One region of the Peribacillus sp. NPDC097225 genome, then DNA from elsewhere that is predicted to be linked to it. Evidence: a T-box and tRNA genes for the amino acid it is inferred to sense, from the RefSeq annotation. Region 1 holds a T-box; the other holds one or more tRNA genes.
The links. The T-box of region 1 lies ahead of glyQ (glycine--tRNA ligase subunit alpha). A T-box ahead of a tRNA ligase gene usually reads a tRNA of that ligase, here a tRNA-Gly.
Positions count from the first base shown of each region.

Region 1 (8,042 bases):
TTTACAGCAAATTCAATGGCTTCCACACGTTTGAAATAATCATCGTCAAGTTTTCTTACGAGCCCCGGCTCATTAAGAGGTCCTTTAGATGTTCTTTCCTGAAGGATATCCATGAGCGGTCCTAAAATGTCATAAGCAGACAGGTTTTCTTTTTCCACCTGTGCTTTCATGTAGTCTCTAATAGCAGGCTTCACAAGAGTGTAGGCGATGATTGCCCCATCTAATTTGGCCAGTGAAATTACTTCATCCACGTTATGTTCATCTTCAATATACGGAATTCGTTTAATAGTAAAAGCGGAACTAGAAAACTGACTAGCCGCAGCTTTAGTAACTAACTCCGCTGTTTCCCCAACTGAATCCGATACAACATATATAATAGAACCGTTCATATTCTCCGTCATTCCTTTGCAAGCCCCCCTAATAGCCTTCATCAGCTAAAGCTACGAATGCTTTTGTTATATTGGTTTTCGTCACTCTTCCAATTACCTCATAGCCTTTTTCTGTTTCTTTGACGACAGGTAATGAATCAATTTGTTTCTCAATCAATTTTTTGGCAACATCGATCAATAAATCTTCTTTAGTACACATTGTAATGTTAGGCATCCTTGTCATGATGATATTGACCGGGATGGAATTCAGTTCTTGTTTTCCAATACTTGCACGTAGCAAGTCTTTCCTGGACAGTACCCCTACGAGTAATGCATGCTTATCCACTACGAACATAGTGCCGACATCTTCTAAAAACATCATGACAATCGCATCGTAAACAGATATACCCTCATCCACAACGACAGGGATCGATTGATGGTCACGAACATACAGATGGTTCAGACTATCCGTCAATAGCTGTGTACCCGAGCGACCTGTATAGAAATACCCGACACGTGGACGTGCATCTAGAAAACCGGCCATCGTTAAGATAGCCAAATCCGGACGAAGCGTCGCCCTCGTTAAGCTTAACCTATCTGCAATATGCTCTCCAGTAATCGGTCCATTCTCTTTAACAATTTGTAAAATCTGTTCCTGACGTTTATTCAATTGAATTGTAATCACCACCCTACTGCTTTTCGCAGAGTAAAGTAACAAAGGATCTTCATATAACGATTATATACTATATCATTTGATAAAAGCAGTTTTCATCTCTATTAGTTGTAATAATCGGAAACCCTTCATAAAAAGGGTCCCGATCATTTCATTGGATTAAGAAAGGATTATTTTGTTCACAGCCCCAAAGCTGGAAACTAAATCACTAATTTCTTTCATAAGGGATAAACGATTATTACGTACGGCTTCATCTTCCGCCATGACCATTGTATGCTCGAAATAAGCCTCGATTTCGCTTTGAAGCGATATTAGCTGTTCGAAATGCTCCATCTCATCATTCGTTTCGGCATAGGCTGAAGCAACCGTTCCAAATTTCTCATACAACGCTTTTTCTTCTTCATTTTCAAAAGCACCCGGGTTCACTGTCACCTTATTATCGCATTTCCCAGCGATATTCATGACACGGCTTAACGCCTCAAGACTTTCTTTAAAGCCAGCTTCCTCTTTCTTCGCTTCTAATACCTGGGAGCGTTCAACAACAGAATGGATATAACCAATTTCATTAGCCAAAACAGCATCGATTAAATCATAACGAATGTGTAGTTCCTGAAGCAAATGCTTCACACGGGCTTTAAAGAATGTATGCATATCCGCTTTTACATCATCCATATCACGTTTCAAGAGGCCTTTTGCTTCAAGTCCTTTAAGACCCAAAGTGATAAGTTCCTCCAGTGTGATATCCCACTTTTTCTCCGCTAGAATTTGAACGACCCCACTTGCTTGTCTTCTTAAAGCATATGGATCTTGAGAACCGGTAGGGATCACTCCGATGGCGAAGAATGATGCCAGTGTATCAATTTTTTCCGCTACGCTCACAAGTGCCCCGATTAAGGATGGAGGTACATCGTCATCTGCATGTCGTGGCATATAATGTTCATTGATCGCTGTCGCCACTTCTTTCGCTTCACCTTTTAGAAGGGCATACTTTTCACCCATGTACCCTTGTAATTCAGGGAACTCATAAACCATATGACTCACTAAATCAAACTTGGCTATTTTTGCAGCACGTAGCGCCAATTCTTTATCCACTTTCAGTTTCAAGGCATCCACCAATGCTCCGGTTACCTCTGTTACACGTTCAGTTTTCTCGGCTAGAGTACCGATTTCTTCATGGTAAACGATGCTATCCAGCTTTTTCAAAGCATCAGCAATCTCTTTTTTCTGATCTTCTTTGTAGAAGAAAGCTGCATCCGATAAACGGGCACGCAATACTTTTTCGTTCCCTTTCGATACCATATCCAGGTGACGGTCATCCCCATTTCGAACAGTCACGAAGAAAGGAAGCAACTTTCCATCTTGATCTTTTACAGGGAAATACCGTTGATGTTCCTTCATCGATGTAATCAGCACCTGAGAAGGCAATTCAAGGAATTCTTCTTCAAAACGGCCAAATAACACCGTTGGATATTCAACCAAGTTATTTACCTCTTCCAGAAGATTTTCATCGACCGGGATGATCCAGCCATTCTCCTGTTCCAGGTTTTTGATTTGATCTAAGATCACGGTACGGCGTTTGTCTGGATTGACCATGACAAATTGTTCGTTAAGTGACTTTTCATACTGGTCAGGAGTTTCAATAACTGTACTTTCACCTAAAAAGCGATGACCTTTCGTTTCTCGGCCTGTTTCTACTTCAGCTATGGTAAAAGGTATTACTTCTTTACCGAACAAAGCAATTAACCATTTAATCGGACGGACGAAGCGAAGGTCCTGGTTGGCCCAACGCATATTTTTCGGGAAGGTCATGCCAGTTATGATTTCTTGTAGCTCCGCCAATAACTGAGCTGTCGGTTGCCCCTTGATGAATTTATTCACATGGACATATTCCACACCTTTAAGTTCTTTGAAATAAATATCCTCAGCCGTCATGCCTTGTCCTCTTACAAAACCTAACGCTGCTTTAGACCAGTTGCCTTCGGCGTCCAAAGCGATCTTCTTAGCCGGTCCTTTTGCTTCTTCTTCAATGTCCTTTTGTGATTCCGCAACATCTTTTACCAATATCGCCAAACGTCTTGGTGTTGAAAATGCTTCGACTTTACCAAATTCAATCGCTTTTTGTGTCAACCACTTTTGTACTTTGTCGGATAACTGTTTCATAGAAGCTGTAACAAATCGAGCCGGTAGCTCCTCCAACCCAATTTCCAATAACAAATCACGCTTGCTCATTTGTTTTCTCCCCTTTCACTTTCAGGATCGGGAAGCCTAATTTTTCCCGCTCTTCATAAAAAGTTTTGGCAACCTTACGCGCTAAATTACGACAACGGGCAATATAACCCGTTCTTTCCGTTACTGAAATGGCACCTCTGGCATCCAGCAGATTGAACGTATGAGAACACTTCAATACATAGTCATAAGCCGGATGTACAAGACCTTCCTCCATTTGACGATGCGCTTCCTTTTCATACATCGTGAAAAGTTCGAACAGCATATCAAGGTTGGATGTCTCGAATGTATATTTTGAATGCTCGTATTCCGGTTGGCCAAAGATGTCACGAACAGTAAATCCATCCGTCCATTCAAGTTCAAAGACATTTTCTTTGTCTTGGATGTATGAAGCCAAACGTTCAATTCCGTATGTAATTTCGACGGAGACTGGTTTACACTCTAGTCCACCAACTTGTTGGAAATAGGTGAATTGGGTAATTTCCATACCATCCAACCATACTTCCCATCCAAGACCCGCACAGCCAAGGGATGGATTTTCCCAGTTATCCTCAACAAAGCGAATGTCGTGCTCCAGTGGATTGATGCCTAGCTTCCGTAATGACTCCAAATAAAGTTCTTGAATATTATCCGGAGAAGGCTTCATGATCACTTGAAATTGATGATGTTGATAAAGACGGTTAGGATTCTCTCCATACCGGCCATCTGCAGGACGTCTTGAAGGCTCCACGTAAGCAACACTCCAAGGTTCTGGCCCAATTGCTCTAAGGAAGGTATAAGGACTCATCGTCCCGGCACCTTTTTCGACATCATAAGCATTCATTAAGATACAGCCTTGCTCAGACCAATGCTTTTGCAAAGTTAAAATCATATTTTGAATATTCATCGTACACCTCCAGGTTATTTAAAGCGGCTTACTAAATTCAGATTCAGGGGCGGGAAGTATCTTTTGCCTAGGATTCCTCAAGGCAAACAAAAAACTCCCGTCCCTATGCGAAATGCATAGGGACGAGAGTTTACCCGCGGTTCCACCCTAATTGCCGTTATGAAACGGCCTCTTTTCAAACCTAATCATGCTCCGGAACGCCCTTCCCTGTGTCTTCATATCCCGGCTTGCACCATCCCGGGTTCGCTTTTATGAATTAAAACAGGTACTCTCTTCCTTCGACGCATTCTTCTTATTTTGATGATTAAAATTTTATACAAACATAACCGGAATGTCAATAGTTCGAACCTAAAACATATCTTTCATCGAATCAATCTGTTTGAGAAACTTTTTGGACTTCAGATGTAACCCTGAATATTCCTCATAATAGGCATCAATGATTTTTGACAATTCCCTTTTAGTTTCCGGTTTAACAGATATGTTTCCAAGTCTGGACAAATCAAAATAATAAAAGATCCTCAGGAGTTTCACCGCAGAAGGAGAAATTTTATAATGATAAGGGTCCTTGTCCAAACAACGGTGACAAATAAACCCGGCTTCCCTTAGGGAGAAAGCAAATTCCCCTTCAGTCTCCCCACAAACGGCACATTGGTTCAAGACCGGGTTGATTCCATTTACAGGAAGCATTTTCATTTCAAAAATGAATTTCAAAACCTCAGCGTCGTATTCTTCATTTATGTAATGTAAAGTTTGTGAAAGCAATTCAAACAGATAGGGATTTGGTTTTTTATCGTCCACGCTCTTATCGAGCAATTCGACGATATAGGAAGCGTAGGCAGTGGCGAAAAGATCCTCCCTGATAAAACGAAGCGAGTCAACCATTTCCCCCTGCTGAAGGCTTCCAAGGCCACTAGATGTCGAAACAAGGAAATACCCGGAGCAAAAAAGCTGGGTCACGGCGGCAAGCCTGCTATTTGGCTTGCTCGCACCTCTTGCCATGACCCCTATTTTCCCTAGCTCCCGGGTATAAATCGTTATAATTTTATTGTTTTCTCCATATGCCGTCCTTCTAATGACAATGCCTTCACATTTCTGAAGCATAAAAGACACCACCCATACTTGCCAAGCTAATCCTTAAGAAACAGGAAAATCAATATCAGCTAGCTCTTCATTCGATACTAATGGTCTTTCCTGCCTTTCGACTTCTATCTCCTTATAAAGCAAATAGGTGTCCACATTACCTGTCTCACTAAATAACTCCCAGGTAAAATCCAACATATAAAGCCCACCCTTCATTATGACTAGCAATATCAGATGAATATCCGTCCTTATGATTAGCTTGACCGTTTTTCACACTTTCATGAAGCGTAAAATTTGTTAATTAATATTCTTTCTCATCAAATCCAAAATCACGTAGCTGACTAGCTTTATTACGCCAATCTTTCTGGACCTTGACCCATAGCTCAAGGAAAACCTTAGAGCCCAATAGGTTCTCAATGTCTACTCTCGCGCGACTACCGACTTCTTTCAGCATTTTCCCTTGCTTACCGATGACAATTCCTTTTTGGGAATCTCTCTCGACAATGATGGTCGCCATAACATTGATCGTGTCACTGTTATCCATTTTTTTGATTGAGTCAATCACAACTGCCACGGAATGTGGAATCTCTTCACGAGTCAAGTGCAGAACCTTTTCGCGGACCAATTCAGAAATGATGAAACGCTCCGGATGATCCGTTACTTGATCGGCTGGGTAAAACTGTGGCCCTTCAGGAAGATGTTCCTTGATTTGGGCAAGCAATGTATCGACATTATTACCTTCAAGAGCTGAAATAGGCACCACCGCTGCAAAAGGATACAGTTTTTGGTACTTTTCAATGATGGGCAGAAGGTCATCAGGATGCATCGTATCAATTTTATTGACTACAAGGAAAACGGGTGTATTAACCGATTGTAGCTTTTCAATGATGAACTCATCTCCACGACCGTAGCCTTCTTCAGCATTAATCATGAATAGAATCAGGTCGACCTCTTTCAAGGTATTCGTCGCAACCTTCATCATAAAGTCCCCAAGCTTATGCTTAGGTTTATGAATGCCCGGTGTATCAATGAAGATCATTTGTGAATCATTTTGTGTAAGTACACCTTGAACTTTATTTCTTGTCGTTTGAGGCTTGTCGCTCATGATTGCGATTTTTTGACCAATTACACGGTTCAAAAACGTGCTCTTGCCGACATTAGGACGGCCGATGATGGATATAAATCCTGATTTATATCCTTTTACCTGTGTATCGCTAACTAATTTATTCATTTAAATCCTCCGGTGAAAAAGCTCCTGGAAGCAATTCCTGTACTGTTAATTCTTTAGTATCACCATTCAAGTTGGTTAAAACAACCATCATATCCGGTTCACATAGTTCTGAAATGACTTGTCTGCAAGCTCCGCAAGGGGATACCGGTCGGTCCGTGTCCGCTACTACCGCAAGTTTGCTAAATTTCTTGTCATTATGTGCATAGGCACTGAATAATGCCGTTCTTTCCGCGCAGTTACACATGCTGTAAGCTGCATTTTCAATATTACAGCCATGATATACCTTACCATCGGCAGTCAATAAAGCAGCTCCCACTTTAAACTTTGAATAAGGGACATAAGCCTTTTCCCTAGCTTTTTTAGCTTCTTCAATCAATTCATTCGTATTCATTATACAATTCCCCCTCTACATTGGATGAATAAAAGAACCTACATACCCAACTTTGGCAAAAAAATAATCAATCCAACTATTATAGAAAATATAGCATATATGAATACAGCCCCGGCTGCAATATCTTTTGCCTGCTTGGCAAGAGGATGGATTTGGTCTGTCACTAAATCAACAACCCGTTCAATGGCCGAATTCACTAGTTCTAATGCAATCGTACCAGCAATTGCCGTCAAAATAAACAACCATTCCATTCCGTTCAATGAATAATACCAACCAAAGAACACAACGGCTGCCATCACCACGAAATGGATCTGTATGTTCCGCTCGGTCCGTACCGCTTCCAAAATCCCTTGACAAGCAAATGAAAAGCTTTTTACGAGTGGATACCTTGGCTTACCCTTCTCTCGAGAGCCCATATTCCCCCAATATCTCCTTTTGTCTAGAAAACATCACTTTTTCATCTTCTTCAGTCATATGGTCATAGCCTAGCAAATGAAGAAAACCATGTAGGGCTAAAAAGCCAAGTTCGCGGTCAAAAGAGTGTCCATACTCCTCGGCCTGCTCTTTTGTGCGTTCAATTGAAATGATGATATCACCAAGCATACGAGGCATTTCCGCCCCGATAATCTCGACTTCTTCCTCCCCCATCTCTTCCAGTGCAAAAGAAATGACATCGGTAGCCGAATCCTTATTACGGTATTCTTTATTAATCTCCTGAATCCTTTTGTTGTCGACAAAAGTGACGGATAGTTCCGTACCTTCTTCGATATTCTCTTTATTGGCGGCAAATTGCAAAATGCTTTCAACAAGCTGCTGCCCTTTTTCCGTCACTTCGTTCGTTTCATCGATTAAATCCATTGTTAAAATCATTTTTTCACCTTCTGTCCTAATTTATCCATGTCAGGATACTCGATCCTTGAGTGGAAGATACCATTCAGCGATTCACAAAGCGAATGCTTTACGATACTTAATTCTCTCATAGTAATGTCACATTCATCAAATTGACCGTCTTGAATCCGGTCACTGATTATGAAACTTACCAGTTCCTCGATCTTCTCGGGTGTAGGATGCTTCATCGACCTGACTGCAGCCTCAACACTATCTGCAATTCCAATGACGGCCACTTCCTTCATTTTCGCCATGGGCCCCGGATACCGGTAGTCGACTTCGCGTGTCGCTTCATCTTC
Region 1 covers NZ_JBIWDJ010000001.1:434,163-442,204, forward strand. The annotation lists gene ACIQXH_RS02175 (pyruvate, water dikinase regulatory protein) at 1-401, opposite strand, end outside; gene ccpN (transcriptional regulator CcpN) at 418-1,056, opposite strand; gene glyS (glycine--tRNA ligase subunit beta) at 1,201-3,270, opposite strand; gene glyQ (glycine--tRNA ligase subunit alpha) at 3,257-4,153, opposite strand; T-box leader at 4,269-4,444, opposite strand; gene recO (DNA repair protein RecO) at 4,502-5,254, opposite strand; gene ACIQXH_RS02200 (YqzL family protein) at 5,288-5,431, opposite strand; gene era (GTPase Era) at 5,535-6,464, opposite strand; gene ACIQXH_RS02210 (cytidine deaminase) at 6,457-6,855, opposite strand; gene ACIQXH_RS02215 (diacylglycerol kinase family protein) at 6,894-7,271, opposite strand; gene ybeY (rRNA maturation RNase YbeY) at 7,249-7,725, opposite strand; gene ACIQXH_RS02225 (HD family phosphohydrolase) at 7,722-8,042, opposite strand, start outside.

Region 2 (8,042 bases), on a different contig from region 1:
ATGATTAGCTAGGTCTATTCAGTTAGTAATTGGAGGGAATTATTTTTATGTCAGATGCAACACAGCAACAAAATTCGACACCCGTCATTAGAACGACCCCTATTTTGATCGCTTTCCTAATAGCGGGATTCATCGGATTATTTAGTGAAACAGCTTTAAATATGGCATTGGGCGATTTAATACAAGAATTCAGTGTCAGCCCTTCCACGATCCAGTGGTTAACGACAGGCTATCTGTTGACCCTTGGAATATTAGTTCCGGTTTCAGGGCTTTTGATCCAGTGGTTCAGTACTCGCCAATTATTCTTTGCTTCATTGGTGTTCTCCATCATTGGAACGCTCATCGCCGCATTAGCGCCAGGTTTTGGTCTTTTGCTACTAGCCCGTGTGATTCAGGCAATTGGAACAGCGCTGTTATTGCCTCTTATGTTCAATACGATATTATTGATATTCCCAGTTCATAAACGGGGAGCAACGATGGGTCTAATGGGGCTCGTCATAATGTTCGCACCAGCGATCGGACCAACGGTTTCTGGCTTGATTCTTGAACATCTTACTTGGAATTGGATTTTCTGGATTTCGTTACCTTTCCTTGTGTTCGCATTATTATTTGGCTTGATATATATGCAAAATGTCTCTCCAATCACTAAACCAAAAATTGACGTGCCATCGATTATTTTATCGACGATTGGTTTTGGCGGAATCGTATATGGCTTCAGTATGGCCGGGGACAAAGGATGGGGTAGTGCCATCGTCTTGATTACACTCATTGTCGGATTGATTGGCCTGCTCTTATTCTCCTTAAGACAATTGAAAATGGAAAAGCCGATGATCGATTTAAGCGTGATGAAATACCCTATGTTCACGTTAGGGCTCATTACCGTTTTCCTTGCTTTCATGGTCATCCTATCTTCCATGATTCTTTTACCGATGTACTTGCAAACGGGTATGGCATTGGCTGCATTCACGGCGGGTCTTGTACTCTTGCCTGGTGGTGTCTTGAACGGGATCATGTCGCCAATAACGGGACGTATCTTTGATAAGTATGGTCCTAGAGGGTTGGTCACTCCAGGATTCATCATCATGATTATCGTGTTATGGTTCTTATCGAACGTCACGACAGAAACGACGATCACCATGATCATCATCCTGCATTCTTTATTGATGGTAGGGGTTTCCCTAGTCATGATGCCAGCACAGACGAATGGTCTTAATCAACTTCCGAAAGAACTGTACCCTGATGGAACGGCTCTAATGAATACATTACAGCAAGTGTCGGGTGCAATTGGTACGACAGTGGCGATCACCATCATGTCTGCTTCCCAAAAATCTTATATGATGAAATTGGAAAATCCATTAGACCCAGCTGCCATAGGAGCTTCATTGACAGCAGGTGTTCAAGATGCTTTCATTTTCGGTCTGCTTCTTGCGGTCGCCGGACTGGTTGTTTCCCTCTTCATTAAAAACGCACGTGAAAAGTAAATAAAAAAAATTAGCCAGAGAGAGAGTGATTCTCCTCTGGCTAATTTTTTTTATATCGGTAGTAATCAAGCTAGCTTGGATTTCTTAAGTTCTTCCATGGCGGCATGTTCTTTTTTACCATGTAAGAAGTAGTATAGGACGGTAGTGACAAGGACGGTAATACCCAGGATGACGTACAATGTACTGTATCCCGTTTTTGGAATGATGTATCCAAGAAGGTAAGGCCCAAATCCGAGCCCTGCATCAAGTGCAATGAAGAACGTTGATGTGGCTAACCCCATCCGGTGAGGCGGTGTCAGTTTGACTGCAATGGCCTGTGTGCTTGATTGCATGTTCCCAAATCCGAGTCCAATCAAGATACCGGACAATAGTAATGTAAAGCTATTTGTTGCTGTACTTAGGAGTAACATTCCCCCGGCAAAAATGATGAATGTCGGATACATAATGTAGTTTGCACCTTTGGAGTCCATCAATCGGCCTGTGAAAGGACGCGATACCAATACGGCAACAGCGTAGACAAGGAAGAAGAAGCTGGCTGTGCTGACCAGGTCGATTTCAATCGCATAGAAGTTAATATAAGAAAGGACGCTGGAATAACAGAATGCCACTAACAAAGTGATGATTGCAACTGGGACGGCATTCGGTTCAATAAAGCTAGAAAGCTTAAAGCCTTTCACCTCAGCTGTTTTAGTTGAGATCTCTAATTTCGGTACATATATGAAAAGAGCCGTCAGTACCCCGATGATGCCCAAGGCTACACAGAAAATCAATATCACTTGGAAGCTTGTATGCTGACTTAAAGATAGCCCGATGAAAGGTCCGATTGCTGTGGCTAATGTTGCACTCATGCTGAAATAGCCGATTCCCTCCGCTTTACGCGTAATCGGTATGATTTGGGCGACGATCGTTCCAGATGCAGTTCCGGCCATCCCCATTGTAAAACCATGAATTAAGCGGTTGGCGAGGAGGAAAGGAACCCCGAAATCCACAAAGTATAAAAGGGTAGCCAAGGTGAAGAAGACTAATCCGATCAATAATGTATTCTTCCGGCCAATGGCGTTGATGAAGCGACCGATCAAAAGCCGTCCAATCAATGAACCGATGATGAAAATTCCGGTAATGAGTCCTGCCTGGCTCGTGGTGGCACCATATTCTTCTACGGCATAGACCCCGATCGTGACCATTAATAAATAAAAGATTAACGTAATGAAAAAGTTGACGGAAGAAACGATGATAAAATCTTTCGTCCATAATTTTGGTTTAGCAGCTTGTTGCAATTTTTTGTCTCCTCACTTTATAAGTTTATTTCTTATGCTTTCCATGACGCGTATAGCTTCTTGTTGCTCAGCCTCCGAAACGCCTATCAGGATATCCTGTTCGAATCGGTCAATCGTTACACGCACTTCCAGATAAACGGTTCTCCCCAGCTCAGTAAGATGCATGATTTTTTCACGCTTATCCTTACCAGGAATCTGTTCAACGTACCCGAGTTCTTCTAAGCGGTTAATCGTCCTTGTGACGGTCGGTTTTTCCACACCTTGATAATTGGATAACTCTACAAGCGTCGAAGGTCCGTCATTAAATAGGCGATATAAGATTGTCCATTGGGCCCTGTATAGATGGTGTTTACCAAGCTGTATATTGAGGTTGTTTTCAAAGGGTCTATATAACAACATTAGTTGATGGAAGAATTTACGATATGTCTCGATTTTTATTGCCTCCTCACCGATAATAGTTACCCTTGGTAACTATAGTAGTGTACCAGATATGGTAATGGTCTGTATAGTGCTATTTTTCTTGTTTTGTGGATTGGGAAATTCATTTGATGCAAAATAAGAAAGTTTAAGATTTACAAATAGGGCTACATATAGAATAGTATTGGAAAAAGTAAGCAGAAACTTTGACCGTTAATCTGCATCAATGCTACGCTAACTTTTCTATAGTATGTAATAAAAATCAAGGAGGAACATGCATGACACAATCAACGCAACAAACGATCACACTGGCAAACCGTCCAAAAGGGATGCCTTCCAAAGAAGATTTCAAATTTGTGGAGAGTGAAGTTCCCTCACCGAAAGAAAATCAGATTTTAGTACGGACGCTTTATTTATCCGTTGATCCTTATATGCGTGGAAGAATGCAAGATACTAAATCCTATATTGCCCCATTTGAGTTGAATAAAGTCATCACTGGTGGCGTCGTGGCTGAAGTGGTGGAATCCAAATCGTCCAGCTTCAAGCAAGGCGATGTCGTTGTGGGAAATATCGATTGGGCCGAATATACGGTCGTGAATGAAAAGCAAGTCAGGGTGATTGATCCTAAAGTGGCACCAATCACGACTCATTTAGGCATACTGGGCATGACGGGATTGACTGCATACTTTGGGTTACTGGATATCGGTAAACCGCAAGAAGGCGAAACGGTCGTCGTTTCCGGAGCGGCTGGAGCCGTCGGTTCTGTCGTTGGACAGATCGCAAAAATCAAAGTTGCCAAGGTAGTGGGGATTGCCGGTTCTGATGAGAAAATAGAGTATTTAACAAAAGAACTGGGCTTTGACGGAGCTGTTAATTATAAGAAGGAAAGTTTTGAAACGGATTTGAAGAATGCAGTCCCTGATGGAGTCGATGTGTATTACGATAATGTTGGCGGCCAAGTAACGGATGCCGTTTTCAAACTGTTAAATATGAATGCGCGTATCCCATTATGTGGTGCAATCTCTTCTTATAATGCAGAAGGTAAAGATTTTGGGCCACGCCTGCAATCGGCCATGATCAAAACAAGCGCACTTATGAAAGGCTTCACGGTCGGGAATTATGCAGATCGTTTCCAAGAAGGAGCTTCAGATTTGGGGCAGTGGCTGCAACAAGGTAAACTGAAGTACGAAGAAACCATTGTGGAAGGGTTCGAAAACACCCCTGAGGCATTCTTGGACTTATTTAAAGGAAAGAACCTAGGGAAGCAGCTTGTCAAAGTTGCCGATCCGGAATACGCAGTTCTTTAAGTTTTTATACTGGGCATAGTGGAGGGAGACCTTTACTATGCTTTTTTTATGGTCCATGAAAGGGAACGCGTTAACTATTTTATAGGGAATGCACGAAATATGTGTAAAAATGCCATATTTCGTTATAAAATGTACATACAGACAGAAAGGGTGATGAATGATGTCAAATGTTGTGAAATTTCGAGATTTTTTAATGCGTGAAAAAATCCATATGAATGAGTTCAAAGAGGAAGATATCACCTTTTTCAGAGTGGAACAGAAGTTGAAGGATGGATGGAAGGTCCTGTTAGTCTTTTCATTTAATCAAGATGAAAAAGTGGCGGATTTATTTTGTTTTAATGTAACAGAGCTAAAGAATCCCGATAAGAAGGCAGCCGTTCATACGTTATTGAATGAATATAATGCTCAATTCCGATTTTCAAAGTTATATGAGGAAAATGGGACGATTTCGATTCGCTATTCGTATTCCCTTGATGGTGAATTTTTACCGGACTTGGCATTCCGAAAGCTGATCATGTTGCTTGAAACAGCGGAACAAGTTTATCCAAGGCTTATGGAAGTGATCTGGTCATAATGTTTGGAAGAATCCTTTTGCCGGGAACTTTTTAACATCTTTATTGGGTCGAAACATATACTAATTCTATCTCCAGGAATTATTATTATTTTTTTCGAAAAGACTATTGCACTTTTGTGAAATTAGCTATATAATTATTTTTGTTGTTAGTAATTCGACAAAATTCTACAAGGATATGCGGGTGTAGTTTAGTGGTAAAACCTCAGCCTTCCAAGCTGATGATGAGGGTTCGATTCCCTTCACCCGCTCCAACTATACATACTCATAACGCAGGGTTTCGTTACCTGGAGAACGAAGCTTTGCGTTTTTTATTTTCAAACAACAAGCGGGTATGAAAAAATTTCATTTAACGGTTGCATATTTTTCTATTAAGCTATATAATTATTTTATTAGTTGATTCGACAAAATTCTACAAGGATATGCGGGTGTAGTTTAGTGGTAAAACCTCAGCCTTCCAAGCTGATGATGAGGGTTCGATTCCCTTCACCCGCTCCAATCATACATACTCATAACGCAGGGTTTCGTTACTTGGAGAACGAAGCTTTGCGTTTTTTATATTTTCGAACAGAAATCCTACTGATTACAGCAGGATTTCTTTTTATTGTACAAATTTGTAAGTATCTGTTCTCTTGCCTATAATTTAGGTAAGCGAAAATGGAGGAATGAGGTTGTACATGGATAAGAAGCTGAATGTGAAATCATTTTTTTCCTTGTTAAGATCGGAAAAACTGCCAATGGGAATGGTGTTATTTGTCGTAGTGTTAAGTTTGGTGGAAACGGTGGCGAGTCTCGTCGTCCCGTTGGTTACGAAGAATCTGGTCGATATGATATCTGGAAGCGGGATCGAGCGAACAACGATATTCCTTTTGCTAGGGGCTTTTATTGTCCAGACCGTTGCAGGAGGTTTTTCCTTCTACTTTCTGAGCTATATCGGTGAAAATGTTGTAGCTGGAATCCGTCGGAAATTATGGGATCATATTTTACAATTGCCCGTATCGTTTTTTGATAACCACCAGTCCGGTGAAACGCTTAGCCGGATCACTCAGGATACGAATACGATTAAGACGATCATCACGAATCATTTCGTGACATTCATTTCAGGGATCATATCGATCATCGGGTCAATCATCATCTTATTCCTGTTGGACTGGCGGATGACGGTCATCATGATCAGCATCGTACCATTATCCATGCTGATCCTGATTCCGCTTGGGCGGAAGATGTATAAAGTCTCTAAGCAGACGCAGGATGAAATGGCCACCTTCAGCGGAAATCTAGGGAGGGTCCTAGGCGAGGTCCGTCTAGTGAAGTCGCATAATGGCGAAGAGTTGGAACGTGAAAAAGGCAATCGTGGCGTTAGGGAGCTCTTTCGTTTTGGATTGAAGGAGGCTAGGATCCAAGCCATCATTTCCCCCTTCATGACGACAATCATGATGGTGATTCTCGTAATCCTTATTGGATATGGGGGAGTTCGGGTGGCTTCTGGTGCACTGACAGCGGGGACACTTGTTGCCATCATTATTTATATGATCCAAATCATCGTGCCCTTTAGTCAGATGGCCTCATTTTTTACGGCATTTCAAAAGGCGATGGGAGCGACGGAACGAATCCAGGGCGTCCTTTCGATACCTGGTGAAACCTATGAAGGGAAGCATGACACATTGGTCACAGCTGATTTGACGTTTAAGGATGTATCATTTTCCTATCAAGCGTCTAAGCCCATTTTGAATGATTTATCGTTTACGGTTCCTGCCAATAAGACGGTCGCCCTGGTGGGACCAAGCGGTGGTGGGAAGACGACGATATTTTCGTTGATTGAACGTTTTTATGAACCCACGAATGGGATGGTCTCGTTGGGAACGGTGCCAATTAAGGATATTGAACTTTCCATATGGCGGTCGCAAATTGGGTATGTGTCACAAGAAAGTCCAATCATGACGGGGACGATAAAAGAAAATATAGCGTACGGGCTAGGCCGTCAAGTTGAAATGGATGAAATCATCGACGCAGCAAAGATGGCAAATGCCAACCAGTTTATCGAAAGGCTTCCGGATGGCTTTGATACGGAGGTAGGGGAAAGAGGCGTGAAGTTATCGGGTGGTCAACGGCAGCGGATTGCCATTGCCCGGGCTGTGTTGCGCAATCCGAAAATCCTGCTATTGGACGAAGCGACATCCAATCTCGATAGTGAATCGGAACTTCTTGTTCAGCATGCTATCAAGAACCTGATGGCAGGCAGGACGACCCTGATCATTGCCCATCGGCTGTCGACGGTCATTGATGCGGATCGATTACTGGTTGTGGAAGAAGGACGGATTACTGGGGCGGGGACACATGAAGAATTGCTTGCAAGTCATGGCTTGTATCGAAAGCTCGCCACGCAGCAATTGCAACTGCAGAATTGAGCACTTCAGGGGAGTAGCCTCCGAATCTGTTAAAAAATACACAAAAAAAACATGAGCCATTATCTCGATATGACTCATGTTTTTGCATTATCCTTCTAGGACGGAAAAAGATCCTTCTCCGCCGTGAATCTCGAGGAACATATCCATCAATGACTTTGTGAGCTGTTCGGCTTCTTTGATGGGTGTCTTTGCTTGTAAATAGATGATCTGGATGGCATGTTTGGTGTCTTCGGTGACCTTCGTCCGTTCCGAATCGACGTAGGGACTCCCGAATGCGCCGTCACCATCAGCTGAAACGATCATGTTTTCCATCGAGTTCACCCGCCCATTCAATCCAGGATATTGGTCCGGACTTCCACCAATTTTAATGGAGAGATCACCTGATAATGCATCTGCATCATAGATGCCAATCGGGACCTCGTATAAAAGCGAGAAGAAGTTATTCAAGTCGATGGCTGAATGGATAGGGGATAAGTAATTCTGCTTTTTGACTCGGCGGTATAGGGCCTCGACGGAAGGGCGATAGCGTGAAGGGTTCGTCCCGGTCATTTTGAAAATCTCCCGCCATTCTTTGATACCCG
Region 2 covers NZ_JBIWDJ010000003.1:35,617-43,658, forward strand. The annotation lists gene ACIQXH_RS10245 (DHA2 family efflux MFS transporter permease subunit) at 48-1,481, shown strand; gene ACIQXH_RS10250 (MFS transporter) at 1,547-2,758, opposite strand; gene ACIQXH_RS10255 (MarR family winged helix-turn-helix transcriptional regulator) at 2,771-3,157, opposite strand; gene ACIQXH_RS10260 (NADP-dependent oxidoreductase) at 3,454-4,482, shown strand; gene ACIQXH_RS10265 (YbjN domain-containing protein) at 4,643-5,056, shown strand; tRNA gene ACIQXH_RS10270 (tRNA-Gly) at 5,234-5,307, shown strand; tRNA gene ACIQXH_RS10275 (tRNA-Gly) at 5,478-5,551, shown strand; gene ACIQXH_RS10280 (ABC transporter ATP-binding protein) at 5,731-7,461, shown strand; gene ACIQXH_RS10285 (B3/B4 domain-containing protein) at 7,549-8,042, opposite strand, start outside.
Region 2: it encodes a tRNA-Gly, which carries the amino acid that the T-box ahead of glyQ (glycine--tRNA ligase subunit alpha) is inferred to sense. The anticodon was not compared.